Regions from separate parts of the Aneurinibacillus thermoaerophilus genome, predicted to be linked through region 1. Evidence: riboswitches for the same ligand, from Rfam matches in the RefSeq annotation. Region 1 holds a riboswitch; each other region holds the start of a gene.
What was found. A riboswitch is a leader RNA that binds a small molecule or an ion and turns the genes downstream of it on or off. The one in region 1 is predicted to bind cobalamin.
Positions count from the first base shown of each region.

Region 2: another riboswitch for cobalamin. It lies ahead of K3F53_RS00190 (energy-coupling factor ABC transporter permease); the one in region 1 lies ahead of cobT (nicotinate-nucleotide--dimethylbenzimidazole phosphoribosyltransferase).
Region 3: another riboswitch for cobalamin. It lies ahead of K3F53_RS02255 (ribonucleoside-diphosphate reductase subunit alpha); the one in region 1 lies ahead of cobT (nicotinate-nucleotide--dimethylbenzimidazole phosphoribosyltransferase).

Region 1 covers NZ_CP080764.1:3,089,379-3,093,593, reverse strand. Annotated here, with positions in the region: gene K3F53_RS16005 (ornithine--oxo-acid transaminase) at 30-1,223, shown strand; cobalamin riboswitch at 1,250-1,424, shown strand; gene cobT (nicotinate-nucleotide--dimethylbenzimidazole phosphoribosyltransferase) at 1,572-2,639, shown strand; gene K3F53_RS15995 (MDR family MFS transporter) at 2,804-4,215, shown strand, end outside.
Region 2 covers NZ_CP080764.1:34,371-38,585, reverse strand. Annotated here, with positions in the region: gene K3F53_RS00205 (energy-coupling factor ABC transporter ATP-binding protein) at 1-498, opposite strand, end outside; gene cbiQ (cobalt ECF transporter T component CbiQ) at 504-1,295, opposite strand; gene K3F53_RS00195 (energy-coupling factor ABC transporter substrate-binding protein) at 1,279-1,590, opposite strand; gene K3F53_RS00190 (energy-coupling factor ABC transporter permease) at 1,597-2,355, opposite strand; cobalamin riboswitch at 2,555-2,767, opposite strand; gene K3F53_RS00185 (CDGSH iron-sulfur domain-containing protein) at 3,025-3,228, opposite strand; gene K3F53_RS00180 (hypothetical protein) at 3,540-3,749, shown strand; gene K3F53_RS00175 (helix-turn-helix domain-containing protein) at 4,031-4,215, shown strand, end outside.
Region 3 covers NZ_CP080764.1:394,263-398,477, reverse strand. Annotated here, with positions in the region: gene K3F53_RS02260 (ribonucleotide-diphosphate reductase subunit beta) at 1-15, opposite strand, end outside; gene K3F53_RS02255 (ribonucleoside-diphosphate reductase subunit alpha) at 39-2,258, opposite strand; cobalamin riboswitch at 2,445-2,664, opposite strand; gene K3F53_RS02250 (DedA family protein) at 2,790-3,401, opposite strand; gene K3F53_RS02245 (LCP family protein) at 3,440-4,215, opposite strand, start outside.

The DNA of each region.
Region 1 (4,215 bases):
GGAGAATAACCATGAACGGTGCGACTTCTATGAGCAAAACACAAAGCATTATCGAAAAAACCGAGAAATACGGTGCTAATAACTATCATCCGCTACCGATCGTTATTTCTAAAGCGGAAGGCGTATGGGTAGAAGATCCGGAAGGCAACAAATATATGGATATGTTGAGCGCTTATTCGGCGCTCAACCAAGGCCATCGTCATCCGAAAATTATTCAGGCGCTCAAGGAACAGGCGGATAAAGTTACGCTTACTTCCCGTGCATTTCATAATGACAAACTGGGCGAGTTCTACGAAAAGCTTTCCAAGCTGACCGGAAAAGACATGATTCTGCCGATGAATACAGGCGCGGAAGCGGTAGAAACAGCAATTAAAGCAGTGCGCCGCTGGGCATACGATGTAAAGAAAATCCCGGAAAACAAGGCGGAAATTATTGTATGTGAAGGCAACTTCCATGGTCGTACGACGACCATTACGTCTTTCTCTTCCGATGAAAGCTATAAGCGTGGATTCGGGCCGTTTACGCCAGGCTTCAAAATCATTCCGTACGGTGACATCGAGGCATTAAAACAAGCGATTACGCCTAATACGGCCGCATTCCTTACGGAGCCGATTCAAGGCGAAGCGGGTATCGTGATGCCGCCAGAAGGTTTCCTAAAGCAAGCACGTGAAATTTGTAAGCAAAATAACGTACTTTTTGTAGCAGACGAAATTCAAACCGGATTTGGTCGTACAGGTAAACTGTTCGCTTGCGAATGGGAAGATGTAAAGCCGGACATGTATATTATGGGGAAAGCGCTTGGCGGCGGTGTGTTCCCGATTTCTGCTGTGGCTGCGGATAAAGAAATTCTCGGCGTCTTCGAACCGGGTTCTCACGGCTCCACGTTTGGCGGAAATCCGCTGGGCTGCGCCGTGGCCATCGCAGCGCTTGAAGTATTGGAAGAAGAAAACCTTGTGCAGCGTTCGCTGGAAATGGGCGAATACTTTAAAGAGAAATTATTGCAAATTGAAAATCCAATCATCAAAGAAGTACGCGGCCGTGGTCTGTTTATTGGCGTAGAGCTGACAGAGAAAGCCCGTCCATATTGCGAAGCGTTGAAAGATCTTGGTCTGCTGTGTAAAGAAACGCATGAAACAACGATTCGCTTTGCGCCTCCGCTCATTATTTCTAAAGAGGATTTGGATTGGGCAATCGCGAGAATCTATCAAGTATTGAAAAAATAAACAAACCGGTGTATGCTGTTTGTAAATGTGTATAGGACGCAATAGGTGCCCCATTTTCGGGGAGAATAGGGAAGAAAACACGCGGGCCCGCCACTGTAGCCGGGGAGCCGCTGACAGTCACTGGGCGATTCGTCTGGGAAGGCTGTTGGCACATGGTATTGATCCGGGAGCCAGGAGACCTGCCTATTGCAGCGGACTACTCGAGGAACAGGTAGCATTGAACCGGATGTGGCAAGTCCAGGTCTTCTTTGACCTGGGCTTTTTTATTCATCATGGTGACCAGCGCTTTGTTTTCCTGCGTCCTTACCATTTTCTTGAAACGGTAGAGAAAAGGATGGGGATGAGAAGGTGAAACAAACAACCAAGATTACGCTCGCGGACATATTGAGTCGTATCGTCCAGCCGGATGAAAAGATGATGGGAGCGGTGCAAAAAAAAGTGGATAACTTAACCAAACCGCCAGGAAGTTTGGGAGTCTTGGAGGAAATGGTGATCCGCTTGGCTGGCATTCAACGGACAGAAGCGCCGACGTTGCGTAAAAAAGCGGTGGTAGTCATGTGCGGCGATCATGGTGTGGTCGAAGAAGGAGTGAGCGCGTTTCCGCCGGAGGTAACCGGATTGATGATGGATAACTTTGCGCGGGGAGGTGCTGCGATTAATGTGTTCTCGCGCCGGATGGGAGCGGAGGTGATCGTCGTCGATGTTGGAAGCAAGGCGAAAACATCTCCGGGCGTGAGAGCAGAAAAAGTAAGGGCAGGCACGAACAACATGGCGCAGGGGGCAGCAATGAGCCGGGAGGAAGCCGTAGCCGCCATTGAAGTCGGCATCCGGATCGCTGTGGAACTGGCCAGAGAGGGGTATCAGGCGGTGGCCTTAGGCGATATGGGAATCGGAAATACAACCCCGAGCACTGCTTTGACAGCTGCCGTAACCGGCCGTTCTGTAACTGAGCTGACAGGCAAAGGGACAGGCATTGATGAAGAGAAGCGGAAGGTCAAGGAGGCTATTATTGAGCGGGCACTTCATATAAATGGAATTGAAAAGAATTGGCGTGCCAAACTGGAGCCGATTGATGTGCTGGCGCGGGTCGGCGGGCTGGAAATTGCCGGATTGGTGGGATTGACTTTAGGGGCTGCAGCCAATCGAATGGCTGTTCTTGTCGATGGGGTGATCGCGGGCGCAGCCGCACTGATTGCGTATGAAATATGCCCGGCTGTGCTCCCGTATCTATTCGCATCGCATCTATCAGAAGAACCAGCCCATCGGGCGGCGCTTGAATATTTGGAACTGACTCCAGCGTTATATTTGCGCATGCGTTTAGGCGAAGGCTCAGGTGCAGTGCTTTTGTTCCCATTGCTGGAAGCATCGCTTGCTATGTTGAATGAAATGGCAACGTTTGCTGATTTAGGCTTATAAGAATCAACAACCCCCGCTGTCCTCCACAGCGGGGGTTTTATCCAGGAGAATGAACGTATCAGTAAGTCGGACGATTGACTTTTATGCTGGAAGCTTTATACTACCTAGGCAGAATCCCTCGCCTTCAATAGCGGGGGTAAAAGCAAAGGTGAAGGAGAGAACATATGAAAACAAACAGAAGAAATGTAACAATCGCAATGTTGGTTGCAACATTTCTGGCCGCTATTGAAGTGACGATCGTCAGTACTGCGATACCTAGAATCGTAAGTGATTTAGGGGGGATTACGCTTACGAGTTGGGTGTTTGCGGTATATTTGCTGACAACGTCCGTTACAACTCCGATTTACGGCAAGCTGGCAGATTTATTCGGGCGCAAAGTTATTTTTACGATTGGTACCGCCTTCTTTTTACTTGGTTCGATGCTATGTGGATTGGCGCAGTCGATGGAGCAACTGATTTTATTCCGCGCTATTCAGGGGATTGGAGCCGGGGCGGTACTGCCGGTGACGTTCACGATTATCGGTGATATTTATTCATTTGAAGAGCGAGCCAAAATTCAGGGATGGTTTAGCTCAATTTGGGGAATTTCCGGCATTGTTGGGCCGCTGGTGGGCGGATTTTTCGTTGATGTTTTATCGTGGCACTGGATTTTCTTTATTAATGTGCCGTTTGGCATTGTGGCTGTTATTATGTTGTGGCTATATTTGCATGAATCGTTCGAGAAAAAGAAACAACATATCGACTATGCGGGCGCAGTTACGTTTACCATCGGGATGTCAGCGTTGTTGTACGCATTCTTGACCGGCGGGCAGCAGTATGCCTGGACGTCTTCGGTTATTTTTGTTCTATTTATGACCGCGGCCTTGTTCCTGGCTGTATTCGTGTGGATTGAGATCAGGTCGCCGGAACCGATGCTGCCGCTGCAACTGTTGACCATCCGCAGTATTTCCGTTTCCAATCTGGTCTCTTTCATTATTAGCGCCGTGTTGATTGCGATAAACGCCTATTTACCGATGTGGATTCAAGGTGTATATGGAGAAGGAGCAACCAGTTCAGGATTGGCATTAACTCCGATGTCCATCGGTTGGCCGCTGGGTGCGATCTTGAGCGGACGTTTGATGCTTCGTATCGGTACACGCAATACGTCATTGCTGGGACTTGCCATCCTTATCTTTGCTTCGCTCTGGCTTGCGTCCGTCGGGATGGATACGTCACAGTTTGCGCTTATCGCGATTATGTTTTTTGCAGGACTTGGATTTGGCCTTTCGGTTACCGTGTTTACCGTTGTTGTTCAATCTTCAGTGAATTGGAGTTTACGTGGTGCGGCCACTGCCTCCAATTCGTTCGTCCGCACGCTCGGACAAACGTTTGGCATCGCGGTGTTCGGCACATTGTTTAATGCGGCGCTGGATCGCTATACGAAAGGGCACGGGTTAGCGGCCGGGACGGATATGAACCAATTGTTTAATCCGGAAGCAGTGCAGATGATTCCGGCGCAGATGCTTGACATCATGCGGGAAGGGTTGGCGTATGGGCTGCACCATGTGTTTGTTGTGTTGTGTGTATTAGCGGTGGC
Region 2 (4,215 bases), 610 kb from region 1:
ATCTAGAAGTAAAAGCTCCGGTTCCAGTACCATTACTCCGGCCAGTGCTACTCTTTTCTTCTGGCCAAGGCTTAAGTGATGCACCGGACGCTCGCGGAAATGTTCCAGGCCGAAACGAACGAGCGCCTGTTCCACCTTCCGCTTCGCTTCATCATCCGAAAGACCTGCGCTGCATAAGCCGTATGAAATATCTTCAGCCACTGTGCTGGCGATAAGTTGCTGTTCCGGATCTTGAAAGACCAGTCCGACTTTCTGCCTGATTTGGCTGAGAAACGTACGCCGATAAGAGAATGCTTCCCCTTTCCACTTCACGACCCCGCGTTCTGGTGCATAAATTCCGTTCATATGCAAAAACAATGTCGATTTTCCGCAGCCGTTATGTCCGAGTAGTACGCAGCGCTTGCCTCTGGGCACCCGCATTGTTAGACCATTCAAAGCAGGAGTTTCACTTCCCGGGTATGTGTAGCACACATCCTCGATTTCCAAAAGCCAGTCCATTCTTCTCACCTTCCCGTCCACCATTCAAGCGCAACCAACAGCAAAAAAACTGCTGCCGCCTCGGCCGCGTATCTTCTCGAAACAAAAGCATGTGAAGAAGCTACTACCCTCAAGTCTCCATCAAATCCGCGCGCCGCAAGTCCAATCGAAAGCTGCTGATAACGCTGTACTGTCCGGGCAAATAATCGCGCAACCAATCCGCCGGCATCCCGCATCTTGCGCGAGAATCCATGTCGGGCTCCCCTTGCTTTATAGGCAATCCAAAGCTGTTCCACCGTTTCTAAAAACACGAAAACAAACCGATACATAACAAGCAACAAATCTGTCACCATACAAGGGACACCAATCCGCCGCAGCACGGCTAAAATTTCCGTAAATGGAACCGTCAACAAAATAAAATACAAACAAGAAACGGAAGAAAGCGAACGAAGCAATAACGCGCTCGCTTTCTTCATACCGGCCACGCCAATATATACATGAAAAACTCCGAAAGAATAAATAAATACCGTCTGCTCTGTTATCTCCGCTATTGACCGCGCCGTAATTTCCAGCATAATTGGCGGCAAGCTAAGCGCAAGAAATAAAGAAATTGCCCCCAATAGCCGCAAATAAATACGCCAAGGAATGCCGGCATAGCCCACAATCCAGACACTCATCCATACAAAAACTGCTATGTGAGTAGGCGCGTGCGCCACCATAACAAAACAAAGCATAGTAATGCCAATTACCAGTTTCTGAATCGGAGATACATGGCGCAGGCGATTCGTATAAGCAAGCGTATCAAGCTGAATCTTCATCCGAACATTCCCGCTTTGTAGCCCGACCCTTATAATAACCGATGCCATACCCTATAATACCGGCGCCAAAGGCCGCCTGAAGCGCGAATAGAAGGCTTTCCGTCTCACTTCCCGGCGGTTCAAAAAGCGGCTTGAACCACGGTTTGTATTCTGGTGCCATTTCTGTCACCGCCTGTTCAGCCGCGCCGTCCGCTCCGCCAAAATCCGAATCTTTAATCATGACAAGCGGAATCACCATCAACGCAGCTACTACCAAAATAATCAACACATTCATTTTCCAAACCGAATTTTTCATAAAGAATTACGCTCCCCGTTTAATAGATTGCAGCGTGTTTAATTCTTGTCTGTTATACACCATAAGCCAGTTCCATACCAGCACCGTCAGCAACCCTTCGCTAATCGCGAGCGGAATCTGAGTAACCGCGAAAATTCCAGCAAACTTTGCGAAAGAAGCCAGCACTCCGCCACTTGCCGCCGGAAATGCCAGCGCCAACTGTAAAGAAGTAACAACATAAGTCGCCATATCGGCTAATGCCGCCGCCAGAAAAACGGCCAAACGTTGCTTTCCCGTTGAACGAACAGTCAATCGGTACACACTATATGCTACGAACGGCCCAACCACGGCCATGGAAAACGCATTTGCACCCAATGTGGTTAGTCCACCATGTGCCAAGAGTACGGCCTGAAACAAAAGCACAAAGCTTCCTAACACTGTCATCGCCAGCGGGCCAAACAATACCGCCCCCAATCCCGTCCCGGTCGGATGAGAACTGCTTCCTGTCACGGATGGAATTTTCAGCGCTGACAAAACGAATGCAAATGCGCCCGCCAACCCGAGAAGCAATTTCGTCTCCGGTTGCTCTTTTGTTAATCGCTTAAGAGAACGAAGTCCCATCAGGAAAAAAGGTAAAAACAGCACCCACCAAAAAACGGCCCAACCTACTGGCAAAAAGCCTTCCATAATGTGCATCGCATAAGCAGTGTTAGGTTCGTTAAGCGAAAAATAAAGCGCGAACCCCGCAACAACTGCAGCAAACGAGAGCATACGTTTTCTTTTCATTCACTTCTTCCTCCCTTTCATACATGCAATTTCTATCAGCAATAAGAAAATCTAGCAAGTTGCGCTCTCATCCTTTAATAATGAAAATAAAAAAGCATCTTTTCCCACAGAAAAGATGCTTCGGTAAACAAAAGCGCAAAATCAATCTACGTGCCTGTGTTATATGCCCCTTTGAACACCTCACCATCCTCGTGGTTTTGCAGTGTTTCTCTTCACGGCAGGTCTCCTGGCTTCGGGTCTGACGAACAACCGCCCCCTTCCCATTTCACAGGCAGAAATAGTGGGTTTAATATCAGCAGTGTTCTTCCCTTCACAGTGGCGGGACCGCGTCGGATTTGCACCGAACTTCCCTTTTAAGTTCTCCATTCCAGCATCTGGTGGAACTTTGAACACCGTAAAGTTTACATATACAGTTGTAAGTGAGCCCATGATAACATGAATTTGAAAATAATTCTACTGGTAAACACTTATTTTTTGAAAAATTATAGACTTTAGTACAGGAAAGAAATCAGAATACTAGTAACAGCGCCAACCTAATTTATAAGACTCAGGCTTACTATTACTTTCATGTAGATCGAATCAAAAGAAATAAGAAACCCTGCCTTTTGGCAGACAGGGGCGAAATTCAACTATTTAAGGCGATTAAAGTTTGGTATGGGTACCATCACATTACGGTAAATTCCCGGATTTTCCGCACCCGCAAATCGCGACTGTTTTCGGTTCTTCAATATTCACAATGAACGGCTGTTTTCCTGTCCCTTTGTGAGAGCCATCACAATACGGAGGGTTCCCAGTCAAACCACAAGCACAATAAGCTTTTTTTCCGGGTTTCTCTTGTATTACATAGGGTTGCTTCCTATCATACATAGCCATCTCCATTCCTCCTATATCCATCTTTTTTGCTCTTTCAACGTTCGTATTGTGATGAGAAAAAGGGTCGATTTACCAATTCCATTTTTTCCTAATACGAGACGGAAATATTCATCCGTTATTTAATCAATCGTAGAAACAAGAAGAAGCGGAACATGGAACTTATTTGATTTTATCTTTTTGCAAACACAACATTGGTAATTTTGCACATTATTTGATTCTAAAGCAGGGAATTCTTTTTCAAATTTCCATGGTCGAAGCCGTCTCATTTGGCAAATATATAGCTACCGATTAAGGGGTTAACAAACGGTTATTTGGCAATACTGGCTCTTATCATCACAATGATAAGGAGCGGATTATGTTATGAAAAAATCACTGATTACAAACTTACGAATGAAGCATTACGAAAGGAAGAGCGTGCGATTTCTGATGCTTTTTTCCGGCAGCGTGTGACGGCCGTTCGACTGATTCTTGAAGGTTTTTCTACGGTAAAAGCTGCAGAAGTACTGGGCATTTGTCACTAGTCTGAGACGCCTTAGAAAAAGGCGCCGCTCACGTAAATAACACCTGAAATTTTTCAAACGAAGAAAGGGAACTGACCCTTCCCTATCTAAGTTAAAAATATGCTTAAGAAATTTTCGAAATCACAAGTATGGATAATTGCTTTAGTGGTCTATGTGCTAAGTACCATTAATTACAAAAATCCTTCTACACTTGATAAGATATCCATTACTTTGGCATGTATCTTATCAGCTCTTGTCATCTGGAATTTCGTATTACACTTATATAAAGAAAGGATTGAAAAATGAACTATACCTTTAACAGTACAAAAGAGTTAAAACAGTTTATCGCAAAGGAAGTCTTGAGCTCGGCTGAAGCTATTGAATACCTAGGGATTAGTCGTGCACGTCTAAGCCAGTTAATTAAGAACGGCAAACTTATCCCCATCAAAAAACTGCAACGGGATAGTCTGTTCCTAAAAATCGATGT
Region 3 (4,215 bases), 970 kb from region 1:
TTTCTGTTGCTGCAGCATTTCCGTTCCCCTTTCTGCTATTATGTGCAGGCTTCGCACTGATGAATCTCAATCGCACGGCTGCGGATGTAGTAGGTTGTCTTCAATCCCTGTTTCCAGGCCTCCATATGCAACCGTAGTAAATCCCTGGCATGGATGTCAGGACGGACATATAAATTGATACTTTGTCCCTGATCGAGATGACGCTGGCGGGCGGCAGCCTGTTTGATCGACCAGTGCTGATCCAGATGATACGCTCCCTTGTAGTACCACAGTGTGCGAGAAGACAAATCGGGAGCTGGATTGGCAATTTTGTATGTGGTCTTCTCTTCATAAGCGACCGGCTCGAACACTGGATCAACAGAAGCGGTGGAGCCAGCAATCAGCGACGTTGAGCCGGTTGGTGCAATGGCCATCAGATATCCGTTTCGAATGCCGCATACGGCTACTTCTTTCGCGAGTTCTTTCCACTCGGGAGAATCATAACGTCTGCGGACAAAATATTCTCCATTTTCCCACTCGCTGCCTGAAAAGAGCGGATAGGCTCCTTTTTCTTTCGCTAATTCCAGTGAAGCGCGAATGACTAAATAATTGATTCGTTCAAACAACCGATCGTTGAATCTAACCGCCTCTTCACTTTCCCATCTGATTTTATTGACGGCGAGCAGATGATGTAATCCAAAAGCTCCAAGCCCAATGCCTCGATACTTTTTGTTAGTATAGTGGGCCTGTAGAACATCAATCTGATTTACGTCAATCACGTTGTCCAGCATGCGCACCTGAATGGGAATTAATCGTTCCAATACGTTTGCGGGTACCGCACGCCCCAGATTAATGCTGGAAAGATTGCAGACAACAAAATCGCCCGGTATTTTCCGAATCACAATCTCTCCGTCCTGTAACACTTCTTCGCACACCGTTGTAGGAGACATGTTCTCTAGAATTTCCGTACACAAATTGCTGGAGTAAATCATTCCCGCATGTTTATTCGGGTTCGCGCGGTTAACAGTATCCCGGTAGAACATAAACGGAGTTCCCGTTTCCAACTGCGAGATCATGATCCGCTTCATGATTTCTATAGCCGGTACCGTCACACGGCTCAAGCTGGCATTACGGACGCACGCTTCGTAACGTTCGCGAAAGCTGCCTTGCCCCGGCTCCTCATCATAGAAATCCTCCAGAGAAAAGCCCATTACATTGCGAACTTCATGCGGATCAAATAAATAAAATTCCTCTCTGTTTTCTACCGCTTCCATGAAAAGATCAGGGATACACACACCCGTGAAGATGTCATGCGCCCGCAAGCGCTCATCACCGTTGTTCATTTTCAAATCTAAAAAAGCCAGGATATCTTTGTGCCATACATCGAGATAAACAGCAACGCTGCCGTTTCTTGTTCCAAGCTGGTCGACGCTTACCGCCGTGTTGTTCAGTTGGCGAATCCAAGGAATAACCCCGCTCGATTTGTTTTCATAGCCGCGAATGGAAGAGCCACGAGCCCGCACTTTTCCCATATATACGCCGATGCCGCCTCCCATTTTGGACAGCCGGGCAATATCGGTGTTGGAATCGTAGATGCCTTGCAACGAGTCATCAACCGTGTCCACAAAGCAGCTGGAAAGCTGGCCCCCCCTTGCTTTTCCCGCATTCGCCATAGTCGGCGTTGCCACCGTCATATACTGATGACTCAGTGCCCAGTAGGCTTCTTTCACCAGCGCCAATCTTTTTTCTCTGGGTTCTTGCATCATGAGGTGCATAGCAATGATCATAAATCGCTCCTGGGGCAGTTCAAACAGGTTGCCGGTGTAATCCCTGGCCAAATACCGCTCGGCAAGAGTAACAATCCCCAAATAAGTAAATAGCTTGTCCTTTTCGGGATCGATCTCTTGTTCCAGTTCCATAATGTCTTGTAAGCGGTAGGCCGTTAGCATCTCCTTTTGATAAATGCCCTTTTCCACTAACTGCTCCAACAGGTCGAGAAAAGAACCATAGGGACGAGAAAGTCTGAATGGGTATGCACGGCTTCGGGCCACTTCGTGATACAGCGCAATGATATATGCTCTAGCTGCAACATAGGTCCATTCCGGCTCCTCTTTAGAGATCAGCTCCGCGGCTGACATGGAAACGATTTTCGCCAGTTCTTGTTCCGTTAGTTCTTTGTGTTTCCCTTTCGCGAACGTACCCCGAATAAGCGCATCCGCATCTAATTGGGGAAAATCACTCAAGATATCGCTGATGAGTGAAGGAACCTGTTTATCCATATCAAAAACAAATGTTTGCAATTCTTCCATCTCCTTTGCGGTAATAAAAAAAGCATCCTCTCCCGTTGGGTATAAGGATGCTTGTAATAGGCAATGAAAAAAGGCATACCTGTGCCTAAGCTTAACGCGCCTAAGAAAGGGCAAACGCCCTCATGACTGATTACACCTCCCCATCCTCGTGGTTCCAACGGTGCTTTCTTTATGGCAGGTCTCCTGGCTTACGGATCATCGCTTCTCTATACCTTCCCATTTCAGTCTTATGAAACAGTGGTGAATCCAAGAGTTGCTCCCCGTTCACAGTGGCGGGACCGCGCCGGACTTTCACCGGTCTTCCCTTTTAAGTGTTTACCTGATCTCTTAGTAAGATAAAAAATCATGCAAACACACCATAAAGCTTACCTATATTTAGTTTTATAAGGAGATTATAACATAATATATTGTGGTTAATAAAGGAACCTTTTGGGCATTTCAGAAGAAAGCAGAACATTCCTTAACTTAAAGCGGCTCCCGGCAAAAACCAGGAGCCTTCCTTCATACAAAACGACTTCGCTTTTTTCTTTTCCACAAGTAATAAATGACAAGCACCGCGCACGCGGCCAAAACAAACGCGTCCCCGTAATGTAAATACGTTTTAATCTCCGCCCAATTCTCACCTAGAATCCAGCCTACATAGGCAAGGGCCGTACACCACATCGTCGTGCCAAGAAAACTATAGACAATAAAACGCAAAAATGGCGCACGTGCCATTCCCATAGGCAAGGAGATAAACGTACGGATAGCCGGAAGCAAGCGAGTAAAGAACCCAACACTATCTCCATGCCGGGCCAACCAGCGCTGCGCACGTCGTACTTCATGCAGCGGGAAGATGAACCTAAGCGGCCCCTCCAACAAATGTCCATAACGATGCCCGATGATATATGCGACAACGCAACCGATCGTGCCTCCAAAGCTTCCCGCCGCAATCGCAAAAACCAGGTCCATCTTGCCTTGAGAAGCCAAAAAACCGGCGAACGGCATAATTAGCTCGCTCGGAATCGGAATACAGGCGCTTTCTAGAAGCATGCCGAGAAACACACCCATATACCCCAGATAGTCGATAATGGCGGTAATCCAGGATCCAATCGTTTCAAGCATTTTTCCCATAAGTCCGTCCCCCTTTATCAACTATCCTATACACAAAATCAGTTTATAGAACCCTTGACCTCTTTGTTTACCTCAGCTTGGCCATCCACCGGATTTTCCAGAAGTTCACGAATGTATTCTTTTGTCCGCTCTGCACGTGGATCGATTACCTGTGCCCCACCAATCGTTTTTTCCCGCAAAATCGTAGAAGGCGGAATTTGTTCCGTCTGTAGATTCTCCAGATCGATTTTATAGGCCAGGTTTGCCAGACGCAACATATCGGTGGAACCCATATTAGTCGTTACATAAGGAGAAATAGCCTCCAGCACACGCGGCACTTTCCAGATACTCGTTCCACTTTTCGCCTTTTCAGCCAAAGCTTTCAAGAATTTACGCTGCCGCTCTGTCCGGCTGAAGTCGCCCATTTTGTCGTGGCGGAAACGCACATATTGCAGCGCTTTACGACCATCCAGGTGCTGATAGCCTTTTTTCAGCAGAATATCATAGTACCCATTATTTTCATACAAATAGTATTCCATGTCTTTTTCAACATACAAATCAACGCCGCCAAGCGCATCCACTACTTTTTCAAACCCTTTAAAATCGGTCACTACATAATATTGAATCGGAAGCCCGGTTAAATTCTCCACCGTCTCAGCCATCAATTCCGGGCCGCCAAGTTCATATGCAGCATTAATCCGGTTTTTTCTATGACCCGGAATTTCTACCCATGAATCGCGCAAAATAGAAAATAGATGCGCTTTTTGAGTTACCGGGTCGATGCTTACTACCATAATTGAATCTGAACGCGTAGACTCCTCATAATCACGCTTGT